2 regions of the Actinoplanes sp. CA-051413 genome follow, and region 2 is predicted to be linked to the other one. Evidence: riboswitches for the same ligand, from Rfam matches in the RefSeq annotation. Region 2 holds a riboswitch; the other holds the start of a gene.
What was found. A riboswitch is a leader RNA that binds a small molecule or an ion and turns the genes downstream of it on or off. The one in region 2 is predicted to bind ZMP and ZTP.
Positions count from the first base shown of each region.

Region 1: linked by a shared signal. The riboswitch ahead of ACQP2Y_RS25090 (bifunctional 5,10-methylenetetrahydrofolate dehydrogenase/5,10-methenyltetrahydrofolate cyclohydrolase) and the one ahead of ACQP2Y_RS02905 (glycine hydroxymethyltransferase) in region 2 are both predicted to bind ZMP and ZTP.

Region 1 is NZ_CP192100.1:5,313,890-5,328,703, forward strand. Features, by position in the region: gene ACQP2Y_RS25070 (glycosyltransferase family 2 protein) at 1-487, shown strand, start outside; gene ACQP2Y_RS25075 (glycosyltransferase) at 484-1,875, shown strand; gene ACQP2Y_RS25080 (hypothetical protein) at 1,946-5,671, shown strand; gene ACQP2Y_RS25085 (hypothetical protein) at 5,668-6,585, shown strand; ZMP/ZTP riboswitch at 6,585-6,668, shown strand; gene ACQP2Y_RS25090 (bifunctional 5,10-methylenetetrahydrofolate dehydrogenase/5,10-methenyltetrahydrofolate cyclohydrolase) at 6,685-7,554, shown strand; gene ACQP2Y_RS25095 (glycoside hydrolase family 26 protein) at 7,544-8,593, opposite strand; gene ACQP2Y_RS25100 (polysaccharide deacetylase family protein) at 8,590-9,402, opposite strand; gene ACQP2Y_RS25105 (hypothetical protein) at 9,706-9,948, shown strand; gene ACQP2Y_RS25110 (hypothetical protein) at 10,015-10,665, shown strand; gene ACQP2Y_RS25115 (nucleoside/nucleotide kinase family protein) at 10,682-11,353, shown strand; gene ACQP2Y_RS25120 (metallophosphoesterase) at 11,388-12,569, shown strand; gene ACQP2Y_RS25125 (DUF1905 domain-containing protein) at 12,579-12,866, opposite strand; gene ACQP2Y_RS25130 (ATP-binding cassette domain-containing protein) at 13,056-14,814, shown strand, end outside.
Region 2 is NZ_CP192100.1:605,391-620,204, forward strand. Features, by position in the region: gene ACQP2Y_RS02875 (helix-turn-helix transcriptional regulator) at 1-109, opposite strand, end outside; gene ACQP2Y_RS02880 (discoidin domain-containing protein) at 469-3,429, shown strand; gene ACQP2Y_RS02885 (methyl-accepting chemotaxis protein) at 3,514-5,166, shown strand; gene erm (ErmE/ErmH/ErmO/ErmR family 23S rRNA (adenine(2058)-N(6))-methyltransferase) at 5,224-6,021, opposite strand; gene ACQP2Y_RS02895 (class I SAM-dependent methyltransferase) at 6,348-7,079, shown strand; gene ACQP2Y_RS02900 (cation:proton antiporter) at 7,064-8,590, opposite strand; ZMP/ZTP riboswitch at 8,677-8,783, shown strand; gene ACQP2Y_RS02905 (glycine hydroxymethyltransferase) at 8,803-10,224, shown strand; gene ACQP2Y_RS02910 (L-dopachrome tautomerase-related protein) at 10,287-11,381, shown strand; gene ACQP2Y_RS02915 (metallophosphoesterase family protein) at 11,368-11,871, opposite strand; gene ACQP2Y_RS02920 (discoidin domain-containing protein) at 12,365-14,584, shown strand; gene ACQP2Y_RS02925 (LacI family DNA-binding transcriptional regulator) at 14,568-14,814, opposite strand, start outside.

The DNA of each region.
Region 1 (14,814 bases), 4.7 Mb from region 2:
GCGCAACGTGTGGTCGGCCAGCATGATCGTGCGCCGCGACACGTTCCTGTCGGTCGGCGGCTTCCGGACCGGCTTCGGCAAGCTCGGCAGCCAGAACCGGCCCGAGGACACCGAGCTGTGCCTGCGGATGAGCGCGCTGGCCGGCGGCCGCTGGATGTACGTGCCCGCCGCGGTGATCCGCCACGAGGTGCCCGCGAGCAGCTCCACCTTCGGCTTCTTCCTGCGCCGCTGCTACGCCGAGGGACGCGGCAAGGTCGCCATGGCCGGCCTGCTGGACGGCTCGGAGAGCCTCGGCTCGGAACGCGACTACCTGCGCTCACTACCCCGGGCGGTGGTCCGCAACCTGGTCGCGGCCACCCGCGGCCGGGGCGCCCACTACGCGCTCAAGGCCGGCGGGGTGCTGGCCGGCGTCGCCGCGGCCGGGGTCGGCGGGGTCGTCGAGACCGTCGCTGCCCGCCGTACGGTCACGGCCGGAGCGACCCGATGACCGCCGGGGTGAACGGGGCCGGCGTGAACGGCAAGGTGTGGGTGCCGGCGCAGCGCACCGACGAGATGATCACCGCGCCCGCCTTCGAGCCCAGCGGCGAGGTGCTGCCCGCCACGGTGCTCGACCTGGAACTGTCCGACCCGCTGCCGGCGGTCGCCGGGGTGGGCCCGGACGGCCGGCGAGTGCTCCAGGCCTGGGTACTGGTCCGGCTGTTCACCGAACCGCTGGGGACTGTGCTCACCGACGTACCGGAGCAGGGTCTGCGGCCCGCCGACCTGGCGGCCGCGATCGGCGCCGAACTCGGCACCGCCCTGGCGCCCCGGCTCGCCGAGCTGGGCCTGTCCGCCCTGCCGATCGACGGCATTACGCCGGCGACCGAGCCGGCGTTCCTGGCCCGCCGCCGCGCGGTGCTGGCCGACGCCCCGCCGATCACCGTCGTGGTCTGCACCCGGGAACGGCCCGGCGCCCTGGCCCGATGCCTGGACAGCCTGCTCGCGCAGGCCTACCCCGACTTCAAGATCCTGGTCGTCGACAACGCGCCGGTCACCGACGCGACCGCCGAGGTCGTCCGCTCGGCGGCCCGCCGCGGCCCGGTCACCTACCTGAAGGAGCCGCGCGCCGGCCTGTCCTTCGCCCGCAACGCCGCGGTGGCGGCGGCACCGGGCGAGATCATGGCCTGGATCGACGACGACGAGTACGCCGACGTCAACTGGCTGGCCGAGGTCGCCCGGGCACTGGTCGAACACCCGGAGGCCGACGTGGTCTCCGGCGTGATCGTCCCGGCCGAGCTGGAGACCCAGGCGCAGCTGTGGTTCGAGCAGTTCGGCGGGCACAGCAAGGGCCGCGGTTTCAAGCCCGACGTGTTCAGCCCGGCGACCGCGCACATCCAGAGCCCGCTGTACCCGCTGCCGCCGTTCGGCACCGGCGCGAACATGACGTTCCGGGCCGGCGTCATCGAAAGCATCGGCGGCTGGGACACCGCCCTGGGCGCCGGCACCCCGGCGATGGGCTCCGAGGACACCCTGGCGTTCACCCAGGTACTGATCAGCGGCGGCACGATCGTCTACCAGCCCACGGCGGTCACCCACCACTACCACCGGCGCGACCTCGAGGGGCTGCACAAGCAGATGGTGGGCTACGGCGCCGGGCTGACCGCCGCGTACACCAGCCTGCTGCTCAAGCGGCCCGGCCTGCTCTGGCCGCTGCTCAAGCTGGCCCCGGGCGCCCTGCGCGACCTGACCAGCAAGGACAGCCTGCGGGTGTCGACGCTGCGCGAGGACTTCCCGCGGGAACTGCTGACGGCGAACCGCAAGGGCATGCTGGCGGGGCCGCGCGCCTACCTGAAGGGCCGCCGGGCGGCCCGGGCCAAGGCCCGGAGCGGCCGCTGATCGTGGCGACTCAGCCGTTCACCGGAAACTTCCCCCCGCACCGGGCATTCTCGGTCAGGAGGAAGCAGATGTGGCGATCGGTCGTCAATGCGTACGCCACCCCGGCTCGACCGACCGGGGTGGCCGCCGCATGCTGAGCGCGCACCCGACCCCGGAACCCGGCGAACCGGACAGGGGGCCGGTGCTGCGCCCGGCGACCCCGATGACGTCCATCCAGCAGTACGAGTCCCCCGACGCCACGGAGGCCCAGCACATGGCGGACCAGCGCGCGGCCGACCAGCGCGCGCCCGAACCGAGCCGGACGCACCACGACCAGGCCTTTTCTGAGCAGCCCTTGTCGGATCAGGCTATTTCGGACCAGGCGGCCCAGAACCGGCCGGTGCCGAGCCGGCCCGGGCCCGATCGGCCGGGGCAGAGCCGGCCCGGCCAGGAGGGTGGCGGGGCGCGGCCGGCGCGCGGGACGGCCCGGGTACGCCCGGCGGCGCCGTCCGGTGCCGACGTGTCCGGGCCGGCGGCGGCTGACATCCAGACCACGTCGGGGGTGCCGAAGGTCGTGATCCCCGCCGCGGTGACGCCTCCCGCTCCAGCTCCGGACGACGACGCGGTGTCAGAGACGTCGAGCGATGAGGAGCCGCGGCCTGAGGTCGCGGACGAGCCGGAAGCTTCGGAGGCGACCGGTGCGCAGGTGCCCTCGGACGACGTCGCCGGGGCGCCCGGCGGCGTTGTCGACGCTTCCGCCAGAGCCGAAACCGTGTCAGCGGCTGAAGCCACGACTGCGACCGACCTGAGCGCCGCGAGCGACGTCGAGACCGCGCCCGCATCCGCGGCTGACACCCAACCGGACTCCGCAGCCAGCGACGCCGAAGCAGGACCAACAGCCACGGCCGAGCCCGAGCCCGAGCCCGCAACCACAGTCAGCGCCGAATCGGAACCCGCAGCCACCGGCGATGCCCAAGCAGAACCCACAGCCACGGCCGACGCCGAGCCCGGGCCCGCAGCCACGGGCGACACGCAACCGCAATCCGCGGCCACGGCCGGCGCGGAACCGGAGCCCGCCGCCCCGGCCGCGCCCGACCTCACGGCCGACGCCGAAGGCGGCCCCGCAGACTCGGTCGCGGCGGAGCAGACGGCGACACCCCCGGCGGGGTTCGCGCCCGAGACCGGACCCGGCACGGACGCCGAGCCGCCCACCGAAACCGGCCTGGACGCCTCTGCGGCGACGGTAGCGGCTGAGGCGGTGCAGGTGAGCGCGGAACAGGATGCGCAAGCGCCGGAAGCCGCCGCTCCCGTTGAGGCCGCCGCGGAGAGCAACGCCGATCCCGCGCCAGAGACCGCAGACTCTGCGACCGAATCGGACAACGAGCAGGTCGCAGAAACGAAAGGTGACGCGAACTCTCAAGCTGAGGTTGAGGTTGAGGTTTCGTCCGAGCGCGAACCTGAAGCTGATGTTGAGGTTGAGACCACACCAGAACTGAGCGATCCCGAAGCGACCGCGGTGCTGGTCCTGCCCGCCGGGACCCTGACCGGCAACAGCCCGCCACAGGCCGCCCCGATCCGGACCGAGCCAGACGAGGCCGAGCCAGACCAGGCTGAACCGGCGCAGGGCGAGCCGGACCAGGTCCAGCCGGACCAGGCCGGAACCGAACAGGAGGAGCCGGAGCCGGAGGGACCGAACCTCGAGGACACGGTCGTTCTGCGCACCGAGCCGACCGTCGAAGACACGGTCATCCTGACCCTGCCAGAGGCCCCGAAGCCGACCCCCGCCGACGAGACCGTAGTCATCGCGCTGCGGGGACCCGACGACACCGTCGTCATCCCGGTTGTCAGCTCGACCGCCAGCGTCGCCCCGCCGACCGATGTCGTCACCGCCGTCATCCCCGTCGTTCCCGGCCGGCGTGACGGTCAGCGGACCGAGGTCGCTCCCCCGCCCGATCCCGGCCGCACGCCCAAACCAGCCCGCGCCCGCCGCGAGCCCCTCGACCTGGGCCACGCCCCCGCCGTCCTGACCATCTCGGCCCTCGGCGTGCTCATGGTCGCCCTGGCCTACGCCGGCGGCCGGGTCAGCACCGGCAACGCCCAGTTCGCGTACTGGGTCGGTCAGGTCGTGGTTTTCACGCCGGTCGTCGTCCGGCTGCTCAGCCGCCGGATGGCCGGGGTCGCCGAGTCGTTCCTGCTCGTCATGGGGCTGGCCCTGCACCAGTATCTGCTCAAGTGGATGTACAGCCCGGATCAGTTCCGGTTCCCCGACGAGCTGCAGCACTGGCTGGCCACCACGATCATCGTGCAGTCCGGGGAGCTGTTCCAGCCCAACCCCGCGCTGCCGCCCGCCGAGCACTTCCCCGGTCTTGCCGAGCTCGGGGCCGCCGTGGCGGAGATGACCGGGCTGCCGGTCACGGCCGCCGGCGTCATCGTCGCCGGTATCGCGCACCTGGTGTTCGTGGGCGTGCTCTTCGCGGTCGTGCTACGGGCCAGCAATTCCCCGGCCGTCGCGGGCGTCGCCTGTGCCACGTACGCGACCGCCCTGCACTACCTGTTCTTCAATTCGATGTTCCTGTACCAGACCGCCGCCCTCCCCTTCTTCATGCTCGCCATCTGGGCGGTACGCCGGTGGCGGGCCGAGGGCGGCCGGATGTTCGCCGCGCTGGCCGTGGTGTCGATGGCCTTGACCACCGTCAGCCACCACGTCACCGCGCTCGCCCTGGTCGCGACCCTGCTGCTGCTGGCCGTCGCCGAGCTGGTCGTGGATCAGCCGCGCCGGTGGTCGGCGCTGGCCATGCCGGGGGCTGCCGCGGTCGTGGTGGCGGCATGGATTCTGCTGGTCGCCACCGATGTCCTCGGTTATCTGGAGGAGCCGGTCGACCAGGTTGTGCGTACGGTGTCGCAGCTCTTTTCCGGGGAGAGCGACCCGGCCTCGACCAGCGCGCCCGTCTCCTTGGGTCAGCTCGTGGTGCAGGGCGCCGGCCTGCTCGGGCTGCTGGTGCTCTATCTCGCGGTCACCCGCGACATGGTGCACCGCCGCGACCGGGACTGGTGGCGGTGGGCCGCGGTCGTCGGCGGGATGGTGTTCTTCGCCGGCAACGGGGTGCGGTTCCTGGGGCAGAACGGCCCGGAGATCGCCGGGCGGCTGTCCACGTTCACCTATATCCCGATCTCCATCCTGGCCGCGATCGGGCTGGTCCGGGGCGTGCAGCTGATCCCGGCCAAGGACGAGTTCGGGCATCGCTGGCGGGCCGCGGCGCCCGCCATCGACGTGGTCATGCCGGGTGGCTGGAACCTGTACAGCCGGGTCGCGGCCGGCTCGGCGATGATCACGCTGCTGATGATCGGGGCGCGGGCCGGTGGCTGGCCGCCGATCGCCTCCATCCTGCCGGGGCCGTACCTGGCCGGCGGGTACGAGCGGTCGGTCGACGCGTACGGGGTGGCGTCCGCCGACTGGCAGCGCACCACGCTGGGCCCGGGCAACCGGGTCGGCGGCGACGCGACGTCGGTCTCGCTGGCTTCCACGTACGGGCGCCAGGATCCCGTACGCGAAGTGGGTTCCCTGTACTACGCCGACGTGTGGGGGCTGGAGCAGGACGACCTGGTGCAGCGCGTCCACGTGCAGTACCTGGTCGTGGACCGGCGGTTGAGCACCCAGTTGCCGGAGAGCGGCGCGTACTTCGAGAGCGACCCGCGCTCCGGGCAGATCACCTCGCCGCTGACTGTCGGGCAGCTCGGCAAGTTCGACACGCTGGCCGGGATGGACCGGCTCTACGACAACGGCACTGTCCGCATCTACCGGACGGGGGTCCAGTGAGCGCTCTGCTTTCCCGGGTCGTGGCCGCGCTGGCTGTCGCCGCCGGTGCGGCTGTCCTGTTCGCGCCGCAGGCCCTGGCCATCGCCGGTGGGCTGCTGCTCGGTTTCGTCCTGCCCGGGATGGCGCTGCTGGGGGTGCTGTTCCGCCGCCGGGCGCTGACCGCGGTCGAGCGTACGGTGCTCACCCCCGCGCTGAGCATGGGCGTGCTGATCGTGGCCGGTCTGGCCATCCACGTCGTGGGCCTGCGCATCGACCGGCTCGCCTGGACCGTGGCCACCGTCGGGGTGACGCTGGCGGCGGTGCTCGCCACCTGGCTGCTGCCGCCGCGCCGGGTGCGCGCGGCGGACAGCGCGGAGCCGCGACCCCGGCCGGTCGGCGAGAAGCTGGTGCGGATCGGCGTCGGCGAGAACACCGTACGGCTTCCGCTGAACGGCATGGCCGAGGCCAACACCGTGGTGATGTCGATCGTGCCGGCGGTGCTGGAGGAGGACGAGCAGCGCGCCGCCGCCGAGGAGAAGGCCCGGCGCCGGCGTCTGCTGCGCCAGTTCCTGCCGCTGGTGGCGGTCGCGGCCGTGCTGGCCGGGGCGAGCTGGCTGTCGTTCACCACGTCGCGGGCCACGCACGACACCGTCGTGACCGCACTGTCGGCGACACCGTCGGGACCGGTCAACGCGGCCGGGAACCGTACGGTGCGGGTGTCGGCGACCGGGCTGGTCGCCTCGGACGGGCCGTACACGCTCAGCGTGACCGGACCGTCGGGGGCCGCGACGGTCAAGCGCACTGTCTCGGTCACCGGGGACGGGACCTGGAGCGAAGCGCTGAGCCTGCCGGGCGCGCAACGGATGCGGGTGAGCCTCTACCGGTACGGGGACACGACCGCCTACCGCACCCTCTACATCAGCGCCGTAGACTGACGCGGACACGCGACTGGCGGCATCGAGGATGGGGACCACCATCGGGGAGCTCGCCGTGGGGGCCGTCCGCCTGGGTGCCCACGCCGGAGTGGAAGCTGTATGTCCGTAGAGCATGAAGCAAGGCTGCTGCCTGGCAAGCCGGTGGCCGACGAGGTCCTGGCCGACGTCGCGCAGCGCGTGACGAAGCTGCGCGAGGCCGGCGTCCAGCCGTCGCTGGCGACCGTGCTGGTCGGCGACGACGACGCCAGCGCCGGGTACATCCGGATCAAGCAGCGCCAGGCCGCCGAGCTGGGTTTCGTCTCGCCGCACGTGCACCTGGGCGCGGACGCGACGCAGGACGACCTGCTGCGGGCGATCGACCAGCTCAACGCCGACCCGGCCGTGCACGCCCTGCTGATCCAGTACCCGCCGCCCGCGCACATCGACTACGACGCGGCGCTGCTGACCGTCGACCCGGACAAGGACGTCGACGGCATGCACCCGCTCAACCTGGGCCGGCTGTCGGTGGGCCTGCCCGGGCCCCGGCCGTGCACCCCGGCCGGCATCGAGGCGCTGCTGGCGTACCACGACGTGCCGGTCGCCGGCCGTGAGGTGGTCATCCTGGGCCGGGGCGCGACCATCGGGCGCCCGCTGGCCATGATGCTGGCGCAGAAGCGGCCGACCGCGAACGCCGCCGTGACGGTCGTGCACACCGGCGTGCCGGACTGGCAGCGCTACACCCAGCGGGCCGAGATCCTCATCGCCGCCGCCGGCGTTCCCGGCATCATCCAGCCCGAGCACGTGAAGCCGGGCGCGACGGTCGTCGGCGCCGGGGTGCGCTACGAGGGCCGGCGGCTGCTGCCGGACGTGGCCGAGGAGGTCGCGCAGGTCGCCGGGGCGATCACCCCGCGGGTCGGCGGCGTGGGCCCGACCACCGTGGCGATGCTGTTCCGCAACGCGATCGAGGCGGCCGAGAAAGCTAACCGCTGAACCGCGCGCTCGCCGCCATCGCCTTGTACGCCGCCAGCGACTCGGCGTCGGTGTCGATGCGCCACTTCTCCTCGTACCCGGGGTGGGTGTCGGTGTCGAACCAGGTCACCGCGCCCACCGCCGGGTGCGCCTCCACCCAGCGCGCGAAGAGCGTGATCCAGTCGGCCTTGGTCCGGCCGCCCCGGTCCACCGAGCCCACCTCGGTGATCATGATGGGCTTGCGCGCGGCATAGGCCTGGTAGATGCCGGCGAACAGCTTGTCCGGGGTCTCGCGGTGCAGGTTGTAGCCGGAGACCCCGACCCAGTCGACGTACTCGTCACCGGGGTAGAGCGCCGCGAAGGTGTTCCACTCCGCGGCCGGGTCGGAGTTCCAGTTCGGGCTCCACACCCAGGACACGTTGGTGGCCTTCTCCTCGGCGAAGATGCGGTGCAGGCGCCGCCACGCGGTCACGTACCCCTGGCCGTCCTTGCCGTTGCGCGCGGCACTCCACTTGTACCAGTCGCCGTTCATCTCCCAGCCCCAGCGCAGCAGCACCGGCCGGCCCTGGCGCTTGAGTTGCCGCGCGGCCCGGGCGATGAGCGCGTCGCTCGCCCCGGAGTTGATGTCGGTCAGCGGGCAGCCGCGCCAGGACACCATCGGGGTGGCCTTGGCCGGCAGGCCCTCGACCGCCTGCGGCAACGTGTCGGTGAAGTCGTAGAAGACGTGCACGATGCGCTCGTCGCGGCCGAGCTGGTTGCGGCGCAGGGCCAGGCTCTCGGTCAGCGACCTGCCCTCCAGCCCCAGGTAGGCGCCGAGCATCGCCTTGCCGGGCCGGAACGGCACCGGTCCGCCGCCCTTGGTGACCACCGCCGGCGTGGGGCTCGTGCTGGGCTTCGCCGACGCGGCCCGGCCCGGTGAGCTGGTGGCCTCGGCCGGGGTCTCGTCGCTACCGATCGCGCGGACGGCGAGGACGGCGGCCGGCACGGCGGCGAGCGCGGCGAGACCACCGACGAGGTGCCGGCGGGTCAGCCCGCGCGCGGCCCGGTGCGCCGGCGTCACGTGAGGTTCCGGCCGGTCGCCCGGGCGACCCGGCGCACGGCCCGCCAGCCGGGCTGGGCGAGCTGCTTGAGCCGCGGGACCAGCGGCGAGCCGCCGCCGGCGACCAGGGCGACGAGGTCGGCGCCGGTCATGGCCGGGGTCGGCTGCAACCGGGGTACGGCGAAGCGCCGCTCCCCCGGCCGGTGCAGCCGCCGGCCGACCTCGGTGGCGTTGTCGTGCCCGGCGGCCAGCACCGCGGCCCGGACCTTGGCGCCGTTGTAGCCGTGCGGGTACGCGAAGCTGCGCACCCGGCGCTGCAGCCGCTGCTCGAGCTCCTCCTTGCTGCGCAGGGTCTCCTCGCGCAGCTGGGCGGCGCTGAGCACGTCGAGCGGGTGGTGCAGCAGGCTGTGGTTGCCGATCTCGATGCCGGCGTCGGCCACCTCGGCGAGCTCGTCCCAGGTGAGCAGTCGGCCGAAGTCGGGCGCCCAGCGGCCCAGCCAGCCGGCCGGTGTCCCGAGGTGACCGACGGAGGCGTAGAGGGTGGCCCGGGCGCCGGCCTCGGCCAGCACGGGCACGCCGGCGGTGAGGAAGTCGCGGTAGCCGTCGTCGAAGGTGACCGCGATCAGCTTGTCGGTGCTGCCGCGCTCCAGCTCGTCGAGCGCCTCGGACAGCCCGACGAGGCGGTAGCCGGCCTCGGTGAGCGCGCCGAGCTGCTGGGCCAGGCGGCTGCGGGGCACGGCGAGATCACTCAGCGGGCCGCCGACGGCGGACACGGAGTGATACATCAGCGCCGGCATGGACTCCCATGCCGGCGGCGCCGCAACGGTCACCGTTCGTTCCTCCCACACCTGACGGACATGACCATTATCGGTCGCCATCCCGGCAAGCTTCGGGGTTCGCGCAACTCGGCCCCGGGCCCGGTCCGCGGCACGTCGTGGCCGTTCAGGCCACGTTACGGCGCAGTTTCCGAGGTGTCCAGCACGGCCGCCGGGCCGCCGATCGACATATCGGCGTCGGTCATTCTCTTCAGCGCCGGCGGATCCGGCACGGGCCGGTCCCTCTACCGAAAGTCATAGCCGCGATCCGGCTGCGGAGGGAAGCGGAACACCCGCCGTCACGGCGAAGGTGTGAGCATGAAACCGGACCGCACGCGACGACTCGCCGAGGCCACCCTCGAGGCTGGGCTCGTCCTCGGCGTCGCCGCGCTGCCCACCGCCTGGCGGGTGCTCGACGCGCGGCTGGCCCTGGTGCTGGCGGGCATGCTGCTGGCGCTCACCGCCGCGACGTACGCGTTACACGCAGTGACATTCGACTGCTTCCTGCTGACGGGCCACCGCGCCCGGCGCCAGTTTTCTTATACCCAGCGTAAGGAGTGAACCGCCGGACATCCTGTTGCGTACCCCCGGTTGCAGCGTCCTCAAAGACCCCGGGGAGTGAACAGGATGTTCCGGCTCATCCAACTCCGAGCACAGCACGGCGTACCCCGCATCGGGATCGACCCCGACGGCTACGGCAGCGAACAGGCCGCCCTGACCCGCTACCGCGAGTCACCGACGGCGTACTTCGGGATCGGCCGCTTCGACGAGGCCGGCCGGCTCGCCGAGATCATCATGGACACCGTCTGCAGCCCGGCCGCCGACTGCCCGCGGCCCGCCATGGTGGTGCACGCCGAGACGTTCCGGCCGCTCTGCGACACCTGCTCGTTCGGCCTCGAGGTGCTCACCGTGCCGGAGCTGGCGCTGCACCTGGGCGTCGTGGTCCGGATGGCGCCGGTGCTGGCCCCTTCCGGTCGCCACGCCGCACCCGACGAGACGTACTCGGCGAGCAACCGGATCGCCCGCGAGTTCGCCACGCACGTCGACGACCCGGTGTGGCGCATGGAGCTGTGCGCGGAACTGGCCCGGACCCCGTCGGCGGTCAACGGCCTGCTGATCGGGGTCGGCGCGCTGAGCCACCGCGACGTCCTCGACCACTATCCGGCGCTGTGCGCGCTCGGCACCCAGCTGCCCGGCGTCATCCACAGCGACCTGGTACGCGCCATGACAAGGCCGCTCTCCCCGGCCGGTGTCACCGCGTTGCGGCTGGGGCTGTAACCCGTACCGTACGGGCATGACCGTCACGTTCGAAGGGCTCGTCGACCGGGCCCGGGCGCTGGTCCGCGACGGCCGCCGGGCGATCCTGGGCATCGCCGGCGCACCGGGCGCCGGCAAGACCACGCTGGCCGAGGAACTGGTCGCGGCACTGGCGAAGACGGCCGGCCCGGAATGGGTCACACACGTCCCGATGGACGGCTTCCACCTCGCCGACGTGGAGCTCGAACGGCTCGGCAACCGCGACCGCAAGGGCGCGCCGGACACGTTCGACCCGCTGGGCTACGCCGCCCTGCTGCGCCGCCTGCGCGAGGACACCGACGAGATGATCTACGCGCCGGGCTTCGAACGCGTCATCGAACAACCGGTCGCCGGCACCATCGGAGTGCCCCGCGCGACCCGGCTGATCGTCTCGGAGGGCAACTACCTGCTGGTCCCGACCGGCGGCTGGGAACAGGTCCGGCCCCTGCTCGACGAGGTCTGGTACGCCGACCTGGACCAGCAGTCACGGCTGCGCCGGCTGATCGACCGGCACCGGCGCTTCGGCAAGAACGAGCACGACGCGGCCCGCTGGGCGACCGGCACCGACGAACGCAACGCGACGGTGATCGCGGCCACCCGGGACCGGGCGGATCTGCTGGTCCCGGCCGCACTGATCCGCAGCATCGGCACCCCACCCCCGCCGCCCTGACCGTCCGCCGGCCGGGCCGTGGCAGACTTCTGCTGTGTCTGTCGGTGAAACCGTCGAGACCGAGCCGCGTCGCCGGCCCGGCCGCGCCCTGCGATTCGGCCTGATCGTTGCCGCCGTGCTCCTGCTGTTGTTCGGCGTGCCCTGGTGGACCCTGGTCTGGTCCGGCAACGACTGGCCCGGCGCCGTCTTCGCCGCCGGCACCGCGCTGTTCGCTGTCGCCGTCGTGGCCTTCCCGTTCCTGATGTTCAGCGGGCACGGCCGGCACCATCGCGACGGCGCCGCCCGGGCCGCCGACACCATGCTCGGCGTCGTCTGGGTGCTGTTCGTCTGGTCGCTGCTCGGCAACGTGCTGCGCGCGGTGCTCGCCCTGGCCGGCGTCGCCGACCCGGCCCGGTCCCGGATCGTCACGGCGTCGGTCGCGGTGGTCGCGACGGTCCTGCTCCTCTGGGGGTACGCCGAAGCGATGCGCGTCTCCCGGGTCCGCCGCATCGACGTGCGCATCCCCCGGCTCGGTAAGGGGCTCGACGGCCTGAAGGTCGTGCTGCTGACCGACACCCACTACGGCCCGATCGACCGGGCCCGCTGGTCGCGTGGTGTCGTCGACGTCGTCAACTCGCTGGAGCCCGACGTGGTCGCGCACACCGGCGACATCGCGGACGGCGAGGTGGCCCAGCGCCGCGAGCAGGCGGCCCCGCTCGGTGACGTCCGCGCCCGGCTGGCCCGGGTCTACGTGACCGGCAACCACGAGTACTTCAGCGGTGCCCAGCGCTGGGTCGAGCACATGGCCTCGCTGGGCTGGGAGGCCCTGCACAACCGGCACGTGGTGGTGACCCGCAACGGCGACAGCCTGGTCGTGGCCGGGGTCGACGACCGTACGGCCGCGGGCTCGGGCGTGCCCGGACACCACATGGACCACGAGGCCGCCCTGGCCGGCGCCGACCCGGAGCTGCCGGTGCTGCTGCTGGCCCACCAGCCGCAGCAGGTCACCGGCGCGGTGGCGCACGGCGTCGACCTGCAGCTGTCCGGGCACACCCACGGCGGGCAGATGTGGCCCTTCCACTACCTGGTCCGGCTGGACCAGCCGGTGCTGCAGGGCCTGAGCCGGCACGGCGAGCGCACCCAGCTCTACACCTCGCGTGGCACCGGTTTCTGGGGGCCGCCGTTCCGCATCTTCGCGCCGAGCGAGATCACCCTGCTCACCCTGCACGCGGCCTGAGCCCGGCGGTCAATTCAGGCGTTCCAGCAGGTGCACGGTCACGCTGGCACCGGCCTCCTTGCCGATGCGGCGGCGCAGGGCCGTCTTCACCGGCAGCTTGTGCCGGCCGTCGCCCAGCGCCATGAACGAGCTGGTGAACGGCTCACCGTCGACCGTGCCGCGGACCTTGACCAAGCCGCGGGTGCCGAAGAGCTCGGCCGAGCCCGGCATGATCACGTACGTCCAGCCGTTGTCCGCGCCGCTCTTCTCCAGCACGGCCGTGAACTCCGTATCGAGCGGTCCGGCGGTCAGTGTCATCGTGTGCTCCCGGTGCCGGGGCGCCTCCGGCGGGCGCCGTCACCCGTGGGTAGAAGCCAGTACCGGTTTTTCGACGTTCCCGCCATGGTGACGCACGTGATAACCCGCGGCCGCGTAATTGCGTTGAGTCCGCACCCGCACGCACCGCAGGATGGAGTCACCGCCTTCCCCTATCCGTGAGGACTTTCGATGCGCCTGCTCCGCGACTTATGGGCGACTTCGCCCCGGCGCACCGGTCTCGTGGCGGTCCTCATCGTCCTGGGCGCGGCCGGGCAGGCCGGCGCCCTCGGCCTCGCCGGCGCCGTGCTGGTCAACCGGTCGGTGCCGCTGTTCACGCTGCTCGCCATCGCCCTGGTGGCGTCCGTGCTCAGCGACGTCATCGTCGGCCTGGTCGTCGCCGGGCTGACCGCCGACTGGGCGGCCACTGTGCGCCGCGGCCTGTGCCGGGTCGCCTTCGGCCAGGAGCTGCCATCCCTGGAGAACACCCCGGTCGGCGAGCTGCTCGACCGCATCGACAGCGACGTCTACCAGGTCGGCTCCGAGCTGCGCGGCAGCGGCGTACGGCTGGCCCAGTCCCTCGCCGTGGCGGTGCTCTCCATCGTCACCGCCTTCTTCGCCTGGTGGCCCGCCGGCATCGGCATGCTGCTCGTCTCGATCCTGCTGGTGGCCGTGCTGACCAAACCGGTCCAGCGCATCTCGCCGCTGCGGGTGCGCGAGGAGGAGGCCTGGTCCGACCTGGCCGCCGTGATGGAGGAGTCCGTCCACGGTCAGGACGACGTCCGCACCAGCCTGGCCGCCCCGTACGTCCGCCGGCTCTACGCCCAGCGCGCCCGCGAGGTGCTGATCCGCGGCCGCAAGGTGTGGACCACGTCGTCGCGGGTGACCCTCAGCGCCGGGGCGATCACCCGGGTGCTGATCGCGGGACTCGTGATCGTCGGCGCCTGGGCACTGACCGCCGGGCACGTCGACGGGGCCCGGCTCACCGCGGTGTGGCTGCTCGCGCTCGGCTTCGGCGGCACGCTGGAACACGTCACCCGGATGGTGCCGGAGCTCCAGAACGCGCTCGGTGCCTGGAGCCGCGTGCAGTCGCTGCGGGCCGTACAGCAGGAGCCGACCGCCGGGCTGCCGCCGGTCGACGGCGACCTGCACGTCCGGGATCTGACCTTCCGCTACGGCGAGGCCGACTCCGGGCGCCCGCCGGCGCTGCGCGGCATCAACCTGTCCTTCGCCCGCGGCCGGTCCTACGCGCTGATCGGGCGCACCGGCTCGGGCAAGTCGACGCTGGCCAAGGTGCTCACCCGGGCCGTGGACGTGCCCCGCGGCACCGTCTTCCTCGGCGGCACCGACATCGTCGACCTGGACGTCGAGGGGCTGCGCCGGTGGACGGCGATCGTCCCGCAGCGCACCGAGATCCTGGCCGGCACCCTGGCCGAGAACATCGCGCTGTTCGACCCGGAGCTGCAGCCGCAGGCCGGCGCCGCGCTGGAGGAGCTGGGCCTGACCTCGTGGGCCGACGCGCTGCCCGACGGCATCGACACCCGGCTCGGCGAGGGCGGCTACGTCCTCTCCGCCGGGCAGGAGCAGCTGGTCGCGTTCGCCCGGATCCTGGTCCGGGACCCGCACGTGGTGATCCTGGACGAGGCCACCGCCCGGATGGACCCGGTCACCGAGTCCTGGGTCCAGCGCGCCACCGACCGGCTGCTCGAGGGCCGGATCGGCGTCATCGTCGCGCACCGGCTGTCCTCGGTGCGCCGCTGCGACGAGGTCGTGGTGCTCGCCGACGGCCAGGTGCTGGAGGCCGGGCCGCTGCGCGCATCGCAGCGCTTCGCCGAGCTGCTCGCGAGCTCCAACGTCACGGCGCCCGCGCGCACGTCCGGCGGGGTGGCCCTGCTCGAACGCGAGCCGGAGGAGCCGCTGCGCACCGAGCTGGGCAACACGCTGCCGCTGG
Region 2 (14,814 bases):
GGCGCAGGCCACCGGTGCGCCGGCGTGGCCCCCGCGGCAGTCCCACGTCCTCGGGCTGCAGCGCTTCGCGCCGGGTACGGAGGAAGTCGGCAAGCTGGGCACGATCCACCCGCTCAGTGTCCCTGCGCGGCGGCACCGGATGCAGGAACTGCCTGTCCACGGATCACCGGTCCCTGGACAAAGCCGAGGCGCCGGCCTCGGGTGGAGCCGGCGCCATCGGTTGGGGGACGTGCTGTGGGGACGGTCCAGCCAGTTTCATCGATGCATTAGTTAACACGCAAGTAATCTGAGTTCCGGAACTTCGGTCGCGGGTGAGGTGGATCTCCCCGTACGGGTTTCAGCCTCTGTGGTCGGGCATGCTTGACGCTCGGTTCGCATCGAGCACCCTCGTGGCCGAAAGGTGATTTGACAGTCTTTGGGGCGGACGCGAAGGCTGTCCAGGGCATCCCGTTCCGCCGTGGAGGTTCCTTGTTCGCGCTGTCCCGCCGCCGGCTGCTGGCCCTGGCCGGCGTCAGTGGCATCAGTGGTGCCCTGAGCCTGCCTGCGCCGGCGTCGGCCGCCGCGCCGGATCCGGTCGCCGATATCTACCGGCAGTTGCTGCACATGCACACCCGGTGGGTGGAGGAGCAGTGGGACACCGAGATCGGTGCCTACCGCGCGGCGGACTTCCGCTTCGCCGCGGTGCTGGGCAACGCCGTCCTGCTCGGCCTGGACGACTACGACGCCCGCCTGGCCGACGTCGACGCCGGCACGCTGAAGGCCAAGACCGTCGCCACGATCCAGCGTTTCGCCGCCACCAACCGGTTCGCCGGCGGCACCGAGTGGGGCCGGCAGCTCTTCTGGGACTCCACATTCGAGCTCTATTTCGTGCTCGCCGCCCGGCTGCTCTGGGCCGACCTGGACACCCAGACCCGGCGCAACGTGCAGCAGATCGCCGTGGGCCAGGCCTCGTACGCGTACGGGCTGGGCTCCGACGACGACCCGCTCAGCGGTGACTGGTCACCCAACGGCACGGCCGGCGGCTGGCTCGGCGACACCAAGCTCGAGGAGATGGGCGTCTACGCCCAGGCCATCGCACCCGGCCTCGCCTGGGCCGGCGACGACGAGGCGGCCGAGGGCTGGCGGGAGCGTTTCCTGCTGTGGGCCACGAACGCGAGCGGCCTGCCCGCCGCCGACCTGGCCAACCCCGCCGTCGTGGACGGGGAACGGATCGACCAGCGGGCCACCGCGCACAATCTGCACGACTCCTTCATCGTGGAGAATCACGAGTCGGCCAGCCCGCACTACCAGGCCGAGCTCTGGCGTACGGCCGGGCGCGCGGCGATCCACTTCCTGGTGGCCGGCCGCCCGCTGCCCGAGGTGCTCACCCACCAGCCCAACGGCGCCCAGCTCTGGGCCACGTTGCGCCTGCTGGCCAGCGACGCCGGTGAGCCGGTCATGCCGATGGTCGCCGACCGCTACCACCTGTACGGCCGCGACGTGCTGCCGCTGGCGTTCCTGGCCCAGGTCCAAGGGGACCGGGATGCCGCGCGCGCCGAGGCCGACCTGGCCGAGCGCCTGGTGCCCTACCTGCGGTACGAGCCGAAGTACCAGCTCACCAAGTTCAGCGGCGAGGACAAGTACGAGCCCGAGGCCCGCGCCGAGCTGGCCATCTCGTACCTCTTCCACCGCCTGCTCGACCGGCCGGTCCAGCCGGTCGGCAAAGCCGAGTTCTTCCGCCGCGCGAGCGGCACCCGGGACTTCGGCCGCGACGTCGGCCTCACCGCCCACCAGTCGGAGCAGGCGTTCGCGGCGGCCGTGACCAAGCCCGGCTTCGTCAACTTCCTCTGGCAGCCGGGGCACGACAACTGGTTGATCGACACACGGGAGGCAGCCTTCCTGCCCCCGGACACCGCGCCGACCGCCCGGTGGACCAGGGCGTGGAGCGAGGTCCGCGACGGGGTGGACGCCACCGCCACCGTGCTGGCCGTCGCCGGCGGCCGGGCCGGCTTCGCCACGCTGCCGACCGGCACGGTGGTCTACGCGAGCACCGGGCTCCCCGGTGAGGGCCGCCTCTCCCTGTTCAATCTGTACATGCCGGGTGTGCCGGGGTTGACCGGCAGCCGCCTGTTCACCACGCCCACCGGCTCGGCGCTGCTCAGTGACCCGGGCGACGGCGACATCACCTTCGCCCCGCGGGACGCCCGCTGGGTGCGGATGCTGGGCCGCGAGCCCGGCACCGAGTACGGCTACTCGATCTTCACCTTCTCCGTGCTGGACACCAGCGGTGCCGACCTGGCCCAGGGTGCGATGCCGACCGCGTCCTCCGAGGACATCTGGAACCCGGCCCGCAACGCCACCGACGGCAACCCGGACACCCGCTGGGCCGTGGCCCGCGAGGAGCGCGGGCGCGCCGACAGCTGGCTCGCCGTGGACCTGGGTTCCGCCGTCCGGGTGGCCGGGGTGCGGATCGCGTGGGAGGCCGCGTACGGCAAGAGGTTCGTCATCCAGACCTCGACCGACGGCCTGACCTGGACCGACGCGGTCGCTGTGCCGCAGACCCGGGCGGCCGCCGGCTGGGTCGGCATCGACGGCCGGGCCGGCCTCGTCACGCACGGCACCAAGCGCAAGATCGTGGTGAGCCCGACCGAGGTGGTCGCGCCGGCCCCGATCATCGAGGGGTATCCGGGTCGCCGCACCGACCTGGCCAAGCTCGCCGCCCGCCCGTTGCCCACCGCTCGTGGCCTGCTGATCAGCGACGCCGACGGTTATCTCAGCGTCTTCAATCTCGGGGCCCGGCCGGTGACCGGGGCCGTGGTGCGCGTGCCCTCCGCCCGCCGGCTCTACCGCGGCACCCAGGTGGCTCGCCGCCGGGGCCTGGACTGGACGGTCAGCCTCGCCGGCGGCACCGCGGTCGTCGAGCCGCCCCGGTTCACGGTCGAGGACGGGGTGCCCGATGGCACCCGGTTCGAGGTGGCCGACTCCCACCACCTGACCGTCACCGCGCCCGCGAAGCACAAGGTGGTGGTTACCGTCCGGGCTGGGTCCTGGTCGTCGACGATCCGGGTGTCCGCCGGGCGGTCTCGCAGCGTCACGGTGCCGGGAGCGCCGGTCACCCCGACCGCCGACCTGGCCCGGGGCCGCACCACGTTCCCCACCTCGCCGCTGCCGGCCGGGATGAGCGCACCCGCTCGGGCGGTGGACGGCGATCCGCGCACAGCGTGGCGTCCGGGCCCGTCCGGCCGGATGGTCGTCGACCTGGGCGCCGTGGTGGCGGTCGCCGACGTGCAGCTGACCTGGTCGAAGGGCCGCCGCCGGCCGGTGCGGGTCGAGGCCTCGCGGGACGGCGTCACGTACGCGGCGCTGAGCGGGCCGGCCCGTTATGTGGCAGTCGCGGTCGAGGGCTGGCGGCCGGGCGACGCGGAGCTGGTGCATCTCACCGTCCGGTGATCCGCTGTTTGATCAGCTTTCGCATTTTGCCCCACTTTCTCCGCTCCCGGAGCGATGATTCATCGCGAGCGGAAGGTGACGGGAATGCCGAATGCAGTGCTGAACGACGCCCAGCAGGTCACGGTGAAACGCGGCCCGATCACGGGTCTGCTGGCCGACCGCAGCCTGGCGGTGAAGAACGTGGTCGCGGTGGCCGCGATGGCGATCGTCGCCGTGGTCGTCGGCGGGCTCGGCATCTACCGGATCTCGGAGATGAGCGACGACCTCACCCAGATGAAGGCCGAGCACGTCGACAGCCTCCAGCAGGTGGCCGAGCTGCGCGGGGGCATCGCCGAGATGTTCCGCGGCATGCTGCTCTACCAGATCGGCGCGGACGCCGCCGGCAAGAAGCTGGGCCGGGACGCCGTCAGCGCCGCGGACGCCAAGATCGACTCCGCCCTCGGCGCCTACTCCGAGCTCGCGGCTGACTCCCAGGCCCGCGAGAAGAGCCTGGCCACCTTCACCGAGGCCCTCAAGCACTACCGGGCGCTGCGCGACACCGTCCTCTTCGCGGAGCCCATCTCGGGCGGATACACGCTGCCGGCCCCGGACCAGATCCTCAACGAGTTCAACAGCGTCGAGGGCGACATGAACACCTCGGTGGCCGACCTGCAGAAGCTGGAGGACACCGAGGCCGACACCCTCGCCCGGGAGGCCGGTGAAGAGTTCCGCTCGGCCCGCACGATCATGATCGCCTCCCTGATCGTCGGCATCCTGCTGGCCGCCGCCATCGCCATGCTGGTCGTCCGGCTGATCCGGCAGCAGCTCGCGACCGTGGCGACAGCACTGGGGGCGGTGGCCGACAACGACCTCACCATCCCGGCCGAGGTGCGCTCCCGCGACGAGCTGGGCCGGATGGCCATGGCCGTCAACCGGGCCCGCGAGGGGCTGCGCGCCACGGTCGGCTCGCTGACCACCGGCGCCCACAACCTGGGCGCCAGCACCCAGCAGCTCACCGGCGTGACGGCCCGGATCGGCGAGAGCGCCCGCGAGGCCGCCGCCCAGGCCGGTCTGGTCGCGGCGGCCGCCGGTGACGTCTCCGGCTCGGTGCAGTCGGTCGCGGCCGGCAGCGACGAGATGGGCGCCTCGATCCGCGAGATCGCCCAGAACGCCAACGACGCCGCGCAGGTCGCCTCCAGTGCCGTCGGCGTCGCCCAGAGCACCAACGACACCGTCGCCAAGCTGGGCACCTCGTCCGCCGAGATCGGCGACGTGGTCAAGGTGATCACCGCGATCGCCGAGCAGACCAACCTGCTGGCCCTGAACGCGACCATCGAGGCGGCCCGAGCCGGCGACGCCGGCAAGGGCTTCGCGGTGGTGGCCAGCGAGGTCAAGGACCTGGCCCAGGAGACCGCGCGGGCCACCGAGGACATCTCCCGGCGGGTCGAGACGATCCAGGCCGACACGTCCAGCGCGGTCGAGGCGATCGGCGAGATCTCGCAGATCATCCAGCGGATCAACGACTACCAGGTCACCATCGCCTCGGCGGTGGAGGAGCAGACGGCGACCACGGCCGAGATGAGCCGCAGCATCGGCGAGGCGGCCGGCGGCAGCTCGACCATCGCGACCAACATCAACGGCGTGGCGCACTCGGCCGAGCAGACCAGCAGCACACTGGTCGAGGCGGACGCCGCGGTGAGCCAGCTCCACGGGGTGGCCGAGGAACTGCGCATGGTGGCGGAACGCTTCCGGGTCTGAGCACCTGGACCGGAACGGACGAGGGCCTGCCGGCCGCAGCCGGCAGGCCCTCCGCTGTCAGCGCCGCGGGGCGTCGACCAGCCGGAACAGCGTCAGCCACTGCTCCGGCCAGACCAGACCCACGGGTACGCCGGTGGCCAGCCGGGCCGCCCGAAACGCCGAGGAGACGCGCCGGTCGCCGTACCGCCGGGACAGTGAGCTGTGCAGCGACCCGCCGACGCCGGTGAAGCCCACCTCGACGAACCGCCGGTAGGCGGGCAGAGCCGCCGGCTCGACCAGCGGCACCGGCCGCCGCTCCAGGCGCAGGATGCCGCCGTCGACGCGCGGCACCGGGCGGAACGCCGACCGGGGGATCCGGCCCGCGAGCGTCCAGCTCACCAGCGGCCAGGTGCTGATCGTGAGCCGGGTCCACCGTCCGTAGTCGCCGGTGCGTTTGCGGGCGTACTCCAGCTGGGTGAGCAGGGTGGCCGCGGTCAGGGTGCCGGCGTGCAGGCACCAGTCCACGACCGCCGACGTCAGCGCGTACGGGATGTTGCCCACCACCGCGAACGGCCGGTCCGGCGGCGTGGCCCGCAGGAAGTCCGCCACCCGTACGGTGACGCCGGGCAGCACCGGCAGCCCGGCCGCCACCTGCGGGTCCACTTCGTAGCTGACCAGGTCACGGGTGTGCCGGGCCAGCTCGCCGGTGAGGACGCCGCGGCCGGCGCCCACCTCGTACACCAGGTCACCGGGCCGGATGCCGGCCGCGGCGACCACCTGACGCACTGCTCGCGGATCGGAAAGGAAATTCTGGCCGAACGCCCGGCGCGCGCGGGCGTGCTCGCGTCCGGCCGGTTTCGGATGGGGTAGTGCCATGGCCGTGGTCCTGTCTGCCACCTTCTCGGCGGCGAACGCGGACAGGCGTCATCGTGGCCCGTCCGGTGGAAGAGGACGCGGAGGGCCCTGGCGCAGCAAGCGGCTCTAGGCGGTGCGGCGGCGCAGGGCGCGACGCCGGAAGCGCAGGCGGGACGAGTGCAGCGGTCCCCGCGCCACGGGCATCAGAGCCCGGCCGAGGAGAGCATGCGTCGTAGGCATCCGGTGACCTTAACCTCGGCCGCCGGGGCCGGTCATGTGGTTTTCCAAGGTGCGCCGCGGGTGAAAAGCGGTGGCGGCCGGGACGCGGCTCTGGTTGCGTGCAGGGGATGACCGACTTCGATGATCCCGCGTTCTTCGGCGACCGCTGGGCGAGTCGCTACGACGATCTGAGCCAGGGGCCGGACCCCGCGGCGGCCGTGGGCTTCCTGGCCGGGATGGTCACGCCCGGGGCCCGGATCCTCGAGCTGGCCATCGGCGGCGGCCGGGTGGCGATCCCGCTGGCCCGCCGGGGCTTCGCCGTCGAGGGCGTCGAGGCGTCCCAGGCCGTCGTGGACAAGCTCCGCACTGTGCCGGGCGGCCAGGACCTGCCCGTGCTCACCGCGGACATGGCGGATGTGCCCAGCACCGGGCCGTTCCCGCTGGTGTACGTCGTCTGGAACAGCCTGTTCAACCTCACCAGCCAGCAGCGTCAGGTGGACACGTTCCGCAACGTGGCGCGGGTGCTGGAGCCCGGCGGGGCGTTCGTGCTCGAGTGCTACGTGCCCGACCCCGCGGCCTACGACCGGCAGTTCAGCACCGACGACGTACGCGAGGACTCTGTCGGCTTCACCCTCACCGTGCACGACCGGATCGCCCAGCGGATCCAGATGCAGCACGTGACGGTGGACGGCAAGGGCGTCCGGCTCCTGCCCACCGCCCACCGCTACTGCTGGCCGGCCGAGCTCGACCTGATGGCCCAGCTCGCGGGCCTGCACCTGCGGGAACGGTGGGCCGGCTGGGACCGTACGCCGTTCCGCGCCACCAGCCGCAGCCACATCTCGGTCTACGCCAGGCCCTGACCGAGCGTGCTCGCGGCGGCCTGCCGCAGGTCGATGTCGCCGATCAACCGGCGTGCGGTCTCCTCGTCCAGCTCACCCCGCATCAGCGCTTCGCTGACCGCCAGCCGCTGCTGGTCGTAGCCGTCGCCGGCCGCCGTGGCGATCTCCACGCCCCGGGCCAGCATCATCCGGGCCTGCTCCTCCTCGCCGCTGACGTCCAGTCGCAGCCACCGGACCAGCAGGCGGATCGTGGTGCCCTGGAGCAGCAGGGTGCCCAGGGTGACGAACAGGGCGATGGCCTGGATGGCGTCGCGGCCCGGGACGCTCTCCGGGACCGCAGCCGCGGCGGCCAGGGTGAGGATGCCGCGCATGCCCGTCCAGCCCACCACCACGCTCTCCCGTACGCCGGGAGCCGCCAGGCGGTTGTCGTCGCCGCCCTGGCGACGGCCACGGGACCGGCGCTGCGCGATCCGGGCGGCCCGGCCGGGATCCCGGGCGAGCCGCGCCCGGGCCAGGCGGTCGCCCATCCGCCACCGCCCGAACAGCAGGAACACGCCGGCCAGCCGCAGCAGGATGGCGGCGAGCAACAGCACGCCCGCCGCAATGAGCGTGCGGTCCAGCCCCGGCTCCGGCTCGGCGGCCAGGTCGTCCAGCACGAAGCTCAGCTGCAACCCGATGTACGCGAAGACGAACGTCTCGAGCAGGAAGTCGACGACCGGCCAGAAGGCGTCCTCCTGCAACCGGGTCCGGTACGCGCCCGGATACTGGTGCCGCGGGTCCAGGGACGTGTTCGCGCTGATCAGGAAGGCCGCGGTGACGACCGCGATGATGCCGGAGGCCTCGACCTGCTCGGCCAGCAGGAACGCGGTGAACGGCACCAGCAGCACCAGCGTGGTCTCCAGGGTCGGATTGCCCAGCCGCTTGCGCAGCAGCAAGGTGGCCGCCGTCAGCAGACCGCCGATGGCCGCCCCGAGCGCCGCGTTGCGCAGCAGCTCCAGGGTGCCGGCGCCCCAGCTGGTGTGCTCCCCGGCGACCGCGGCCACCGCGATGCTGAACAGCGTGAGCGCGGTCGCGTCGTTGACCAGGCTCTCCCCGGTGAGGATCGAGGTGACCCGGCGGGGCAGGCCGAGCTCCTTGCCGTGCGACACGGTCGTGATGGTGTCCGGCGGGGCCAGCACCGTACCGAGCACGAAGGCGGCGGCCAGCCCGATCGACGGCAGCAGCCACGAGGTCACCACCCCGAGCGCGCCCGCGGTCAGCACCACCAGCAGCACCCCGAGGTCGATGATGCTCCGCAGGTTCTGCCCGAACGCCGTGGCCGAGGCGTTGCGGGTGGCCGAGTAGAGCAGCGGGGGCACCACGATCGCCAGGATCAGCTCGCTGTCCAGCTCCAGCCGCGGCACCCCGGGCACAAAACTGATCCCGGCGGCCAGCGCGACGATGATCAGCCCGGGCTGCACGCCGCGCCGGTGGGCCAGGGCGGACACCGCGATGCCGGCCCCGACGATGAGCAGGATCTGCACGCCGTTCATGATCGCCAGGCTAGTGGCCGGGCCCGCCGGTGTGACGCACTCCCTGGATGAGCGATCGCGTGGCCGAGGCCGCGCCGGTATGCTGGTCGGCGGGCCGTGACTGGCGCGTTCGGATGGGCCAACCATCGGGGAGCGGCCCCGTGCCGGACGACCGTTCTCCGGAGACGACCTGCCGTGCGCCTGGGCCTCTTCACCTGTGATAGGGAGGTCCGATGTCTGCACTGAACGCCGAATCGACCGCGTTCCGCTCCGCCCTGGAAGCGGTCCGCGCCGTCGAGCCCCGCATCGCCGACGCGATCGCCAAGGAGCTCACCGACCAGCGTGAGTCTCTCAAGCTCATCGCCTCCGAGAACTACGCGTCCCCGGCCGTGCTGCTCGCGATGGGCAACTGGCTCTCCGACAAGTACGCCGAGGGCACCATCGGCCGCCGCTTCTACGCCGGCTGCCAGAACGTCGACACCGTCGAGTCGGTCGCCGTCGAGCACGCCAAGGCCCTGTTCAACGCGCCGTACGCGTACGTCCAGCCGCACTCCGGCATCGACGCCAACCTGGTCGCGTACTGGGCGATCCTGGCCGACCGGGTCGAGGCGCCGGCGCTGGCCAAGGTGCAGAAGCGCAGCGTCAACGACATGACCGACGCCGAGTGGGCCGAGCTGCGCGCCGCGTTCGGCAACCAGCGGATGCTCGGCATGAGCCTGGACGCCGGCGGCCACCTCACCCACGGCTTCCGGCCGAACATCTCCGGCAAGATGTTCGACCAGCGCAGCTACGGCGTCGACGCGGCCACCGGCCAGATCGACTATGCGGCGCTGCGCGATTCGGCCAAGGATTTCAAGCCGCTGGTGATCGTGGGCGGCTACTCGGCGTACCCGCGCAAGGTGAACTTCCGCATCATGCGGGAGATCGCCGACGAGGTCGGCGCGACCTTCATGGTCGACATGGCGCACTTCGCCGGCCTGGTCGCGGGCAAGGTCTTCACCGGCGACTTCGACCCGATCGCCAACGCGCACATCGTCACCACCACGACCCACAAGAGCCTGCGCGGCCCGCGCGGCGGCGCGGTCTTCTGCCAGCCCGAGCTCTCCGACCAGGTCGACCGGGGCTGCCCGATGGTCCTCGGCGGCCCGCTCGCGCACGTCATGGCGGCCAAGGCGATCGCCTTCGCGGAGGCCCGCCGGCCCGAGTTCGCCGACTACGCGCAGCGCATCGTCGACAACTCGCAGGCCCTGGCGGCCGGCCTGACCAGCCGCGGCGCCACGGTCGTCAGCGGCGGCACCGACAACCACCTGGTCCTCATCGACGTCGACAAGTACGGCCTGACCGGCCGCCAGGCGGAGCAGGCGCTGCTCGACTCCGGCATCGTCACCAACCGCAACGCGATCCCGCAGGACCCGAACGGTGCCTGGTACACGTCCGGCATCCGGATCGGTACCCCGGCGCTGACCACCCGGGGCCTGGGCACGGCGGAGATGGACCAGATCGCCGAGCTGATGCACACGGTGCTGAGCAGCACCAAGGCCGGCGCGTCGAAGGCGAAGTTCGACCTGGACGCGGCGGTCTCGGACCGGGTCGCCAAGCAGGCGACCGAGCTGCTCGCGGACTTCCCGCTCTACCCGACCGTCGACATCTCCTGATCATGCTTCGCCGGCCCGTCGGGCAGCCGTTATTGCGGCTGTCCGACGGGTATCCGGCGGGGATGACGAATCAACCGAGCGATCAGACAATCGGCGACCTCGAGACCGTGCACACGTTCGACAGCGGGCCGATGCCCACGGGCGTCAGTGTCTCGGCCGGCGGGCGGATCTTCGTCAACTATCCGAAGTGGGGCGACGAGGTCGCCTTCACCGTGGCGGAGCTGCGGGACGGCACCGCGGTTCCCTATCCGGACCAGGCGTGGAACAGCCCGTCCGGGGATGACGACGCGAAGGCCTTTGTGTCGGTGCAGAGCATTGTCGTCGATCCGGCCGATCGGCTGTGGGTGCTGGACACCGGGAGTCCGTTGTTCCAGCCGACCAAGCCCGGCGGCCCCAAGATGGTCTGTGTCGATCTCAGCACCGACGCCGTCGTGCAGACGATCGTCTTCGAGCCCGACGTGGCACTGCCCACGACCTATCTCAACGATGTGCGGTTCGACCTGCGGCGCAACGTCGCCTACATCACCGACTCCTCCGACCAGGGTCCGAACGGCATCATCGTGGTCGACCTGGCATCCGGTACGGCCTGGCGGAAGCTGCACGATCATCCGTCCACCAAGGCCGAGCAGCCGCCGGCCTTCCTGCCCGTGGTCGAGGGCGCGCCCTTCCTGGAGCGTCCGGCCGACGGCCCGGCCAAGCCGGTGCTGATGGGTGCGGACGGCATCGCCATCAGCGCGGACGGCAGCCGGCTGTACTACTGCCCGCTCGCCTCCCGGCACTGGTACAGCGTGTCGACCGACGCCCTGATGGACCGCTCGGCCGGCGATGACGAGGTGGCCGCGACGGTGGTGGACGAGGGGGACAAGGGCGGCGTCTCCGACGGGCTGGAGACCGATGACCAGGGCCGGTTCTATCTCACCAACTGCGAGCACAATGCGGTCCTGCGGCGGCTGCCGGACGGCACGCTGGAGACGGTGGTGCACGATCCGCGGCTGCTCTGGCCCGACACGATGTCGGTCGCCGCGGACCGGCACCTCTACGTGACCGCCAACCAGCTGCACCGCCAGGACAAATACCAGGGCGGTACGGACCGGCGGCAGTACCCGTACTCGCTGTTCCGGGTGCCGATCGACGCCGGCCCGGTCAGGCTCGTCTGACGATCCGGTGCAGCTCGACGCCGGTCAGGACCCCGTCCGACACGGTCGCCGTCTGGTACGTCGCGTACGGCTGGCGGCGCCGGTCGGTCGGGGAGCCCGGGTTGAGCAGGCGCAGGCCGGTCTCCGCCGTGGTGTCCCACGGGATGTGGGAGTGGCCGAAGACCAGCACGTCCGTGTCCGGGAACCGGGCCGTGCAGCGCTGCTCGCGGCCGGTGGCCTGACCGGTCTCGTGGACCACGGCCAGCCGTAACCCGTCCAGCTCGGCTCGGGCAATCTCGGGGAGCCGGCCGCGCAGCGCCGGACCGTCGTTGTTGCCGTAACAGGCGATCAGCCGCTTCGACCGGGCGGTGAGCTCGTCCAGCAGCGGGACGTCGACCCAGTCGCCGGCATGGACGACGACGTCGGCCGCGTCGACCGCCGCCCACAGCTCGGCCGGGAGGTCGCGGGCCCGCTTCGGCAGGTGGGTGTCCGCCATCAGTACCAAGCGCATGACGCCACCCTAGAACCCCGGCGGGCGAGGAAGCGCTTCCCACGAGAAGGACCGGCGCATCCCTTTTAGCCTTTAAGAGGCTTACGAGCGTCTTGCAAGTGCGGGCTCATTCGGGCGCGTCGATCCCGTAGCGAGAACCGTTATCCAGAGCCAGTTCTCCCGTCGGGGAGGGGCCGCGGAAGCCGCCGTCGCGGAGGCGCGTCAGGACCCTATCAGCGCACGTCGGAACCGGTTCCGGAACCACCGGGCGGGGTGGCCGGCCGAGGTTTCGGGAAGGCTTCCGCGCAGCTAGGACGGTTGTCGGCGGCAAAAAGGCGCCCGGAAACCTCGCCGCCGATCCTTTGACACACGGCCGTAACGAACTTAGCGTCCAGGAAGCAGTGAAGCGCTCTCTTTGATCGCTCCGACTGTCATCCCCAACGGGCGCTTTCCCCGGCTCCCGCCCCTCGGACGCGTGACTCCCGCGCCCGTACCGCTGTGTCTAGGAGAAGCAATGGTCATCCCCGCTCCCTCCGTCGCCCCTGCCGGGCGGTCGCGCCGCCGATGGCGGCTCGCCGCCACCGGCGCCCTGGTCGCCACCGTCGTCGCCGGCTTCGGCGCGGTCACCGCGCTGAGTGCCGAAGCCGCCGAGACGCTGCTCTCCCAGGGCAAGCCCGTGACCGCCTCGTCCTCGGAGAACCCCGGCGCCTTCCCGGCCACGGCCGCGGTCGACGGCAACACGGGCACCCGCTGGGCGTCCGCGTTCGCCGACCCGCAGTGGCTGCAGGTCGACCTCGGCGCCAGCTCGGCCATCACCCGCGTCGAGCTGAACTGGGAGGCCGCGTACGCCCGGACCTTCCGGATCCAGACCTCGCTGAACGGCACCAGCTGGGCCGACGCCACCGCGGCCACCGCCGGCGCGGCCGGCGTGCAGAGCCTGCCGGTCTCCGCCACCGCCCGCTACGTGCGGATGTACGGCACCGAGCGCGCCACCCAGTACGGCTATTCGCTCTGGGAGTTCAAGGTCTTCGGCGGCACCACGGAAACACCGCCGACCACCACCCCGCCCACCGGGCCGACGCTCCCGGGCGGCGGCAGCCTCGGCGCCAACGTGACGGTCTTCGACCCGACCATGTCGATGGCGTCGATCCAGAGCACGGCCGACGCGATCTTCAAGCAGCAGGAGACGAACCAGTTCGGCCTGCAGCGCAACCTGCTCGCGTTCAAACCGGGCACCTACAACGGCCTGAACATCCAGGTCGGCTTCAACACCTCGGTGATCGGCCTCGGCCAGAACCCGCAGGACGTACGGATCAACGGTGACATCACCGTCGACGCCGGCTGGTTCCAGGGCAACGCGACCCAGAACTTCTGGCGCTCGGTGGAGAACATGTCGGTCTACCCGGTCTCGGGGGCCAACCGCTGGGCCGTCTCGCAGGCCGCGCCGTTCCGCCGGATGGACATCCACGGTGACCTGAACCTGGCCCCGAACGGCTACGGCTGGGCGTCCGGCGGCTACATCGCCGACTCCCGGATCAGCGGCACCGAGGGTCAGTACTCGCAGCAGCAGTGGTTCACCCGCAACAGCACGATCGGCTCCAACTCCAACGCGGTGTGGAACCAGACCTTCGTCGGCGTGCAGGGCGCTCCGGCGGCCAGCTACCCGAACCCGCCGTACACGGTGATCGGCCAGACCCCGGTGATCCGGGAGAAGCCGTACCTCTACCAGGCCAACGGCCAGTACGCCGTCTTCGTGCCCAACCTGCAGACCAACGCGGCCGGCGTGACCTGGGCCAACGGCAACACCCCGGGCACCAGCATCCCGCTGAGCCAGTTCTACGTGGCCAAGCCCGGTGACTCCGCCGCGACGATCAACCAGGCGCTCGCGCAGGGCCTGAACCTGATCTTCCAGCCGGGCGTCTACCACGTGAACCAGACCATCAACGTGACCCGGGCCAACACCGTGGTCATGGGCCTGGGCTACGCGACCATCATCCCGGACAACGGCGTCACCCCGATGCAGGTCGCGGACGTCGACGGGGTCAAGCTGGCCGGTCTCTTCTTCGACGCGGGTACGACCAACTCGGCGAACCTGTTGGTCATCGGCCCGAACGGCTCCTCGGCGAACCACGCCGGGAACCCGACGACCGTGCAGGACGTGTTCTTCCGGATCGGCGGCTCCATCGCCGGCAAGGCCACCAACAGCCTGCTGGTCAACAGCAACAACACGATCATCGACCACATCTGGGCGTGGCGGGCCGACCACGGCAACGCCGGCACCTACGGGTGGACGGTCAACACCGCGGACAGCGGCCTGATCGTCAACGGCCAGAACGTGACCGCGTACGGCCTGTTCGTCGAGCACTACCAGAAGACCGAGATCCTCTGGAACGGCAACGGCGGCCGGACGTACTTCCTGCAGAACGAGCAGCCGTACGACCCGCCGTCGAACGCCGTCTGGCGCAGTGACGGTGTCGGCTACCCGGCGTACAAGGTGGCCGACAGCGTGTCCACCCACGAGGCCTGGGGGATGGGCAGCTACGCCTTCTTCCAGAACAACCCGGCGGTGCACTCGGCCAACGGCTTCCAGGCGCCGGTCAACGGGGGAGTGAAGCTGCACAACATCTTCACCATCTCGCTCGCCTCCGGCACCATCGACCACGTCGTCAACAACATCGGGGCGGCGGCCACGGCTGACCAGGTCGTGCCGCGTACGGTCACCAACTTCCCGTAGGTCGCCCGGTAATCTCACCGCTGCCGCGCGGGATCAGGGTCGTCGGAATCCTGATCTCGCGCGGCTCTGCCGTGAGCCCGTCCATCCGCTCGAAGAGCGCCCTCGCTGCCGCCCGGCCCATGGCGGCCGGGTCCTGGGCGATCACGGTGACCGCCGGCTCCAGCAGGTCGGCCAGCGGGAAGTCGTCGAAGCCGACCAGGGCCACGGTGTGCTGCCGGCCGAGCCGGCGC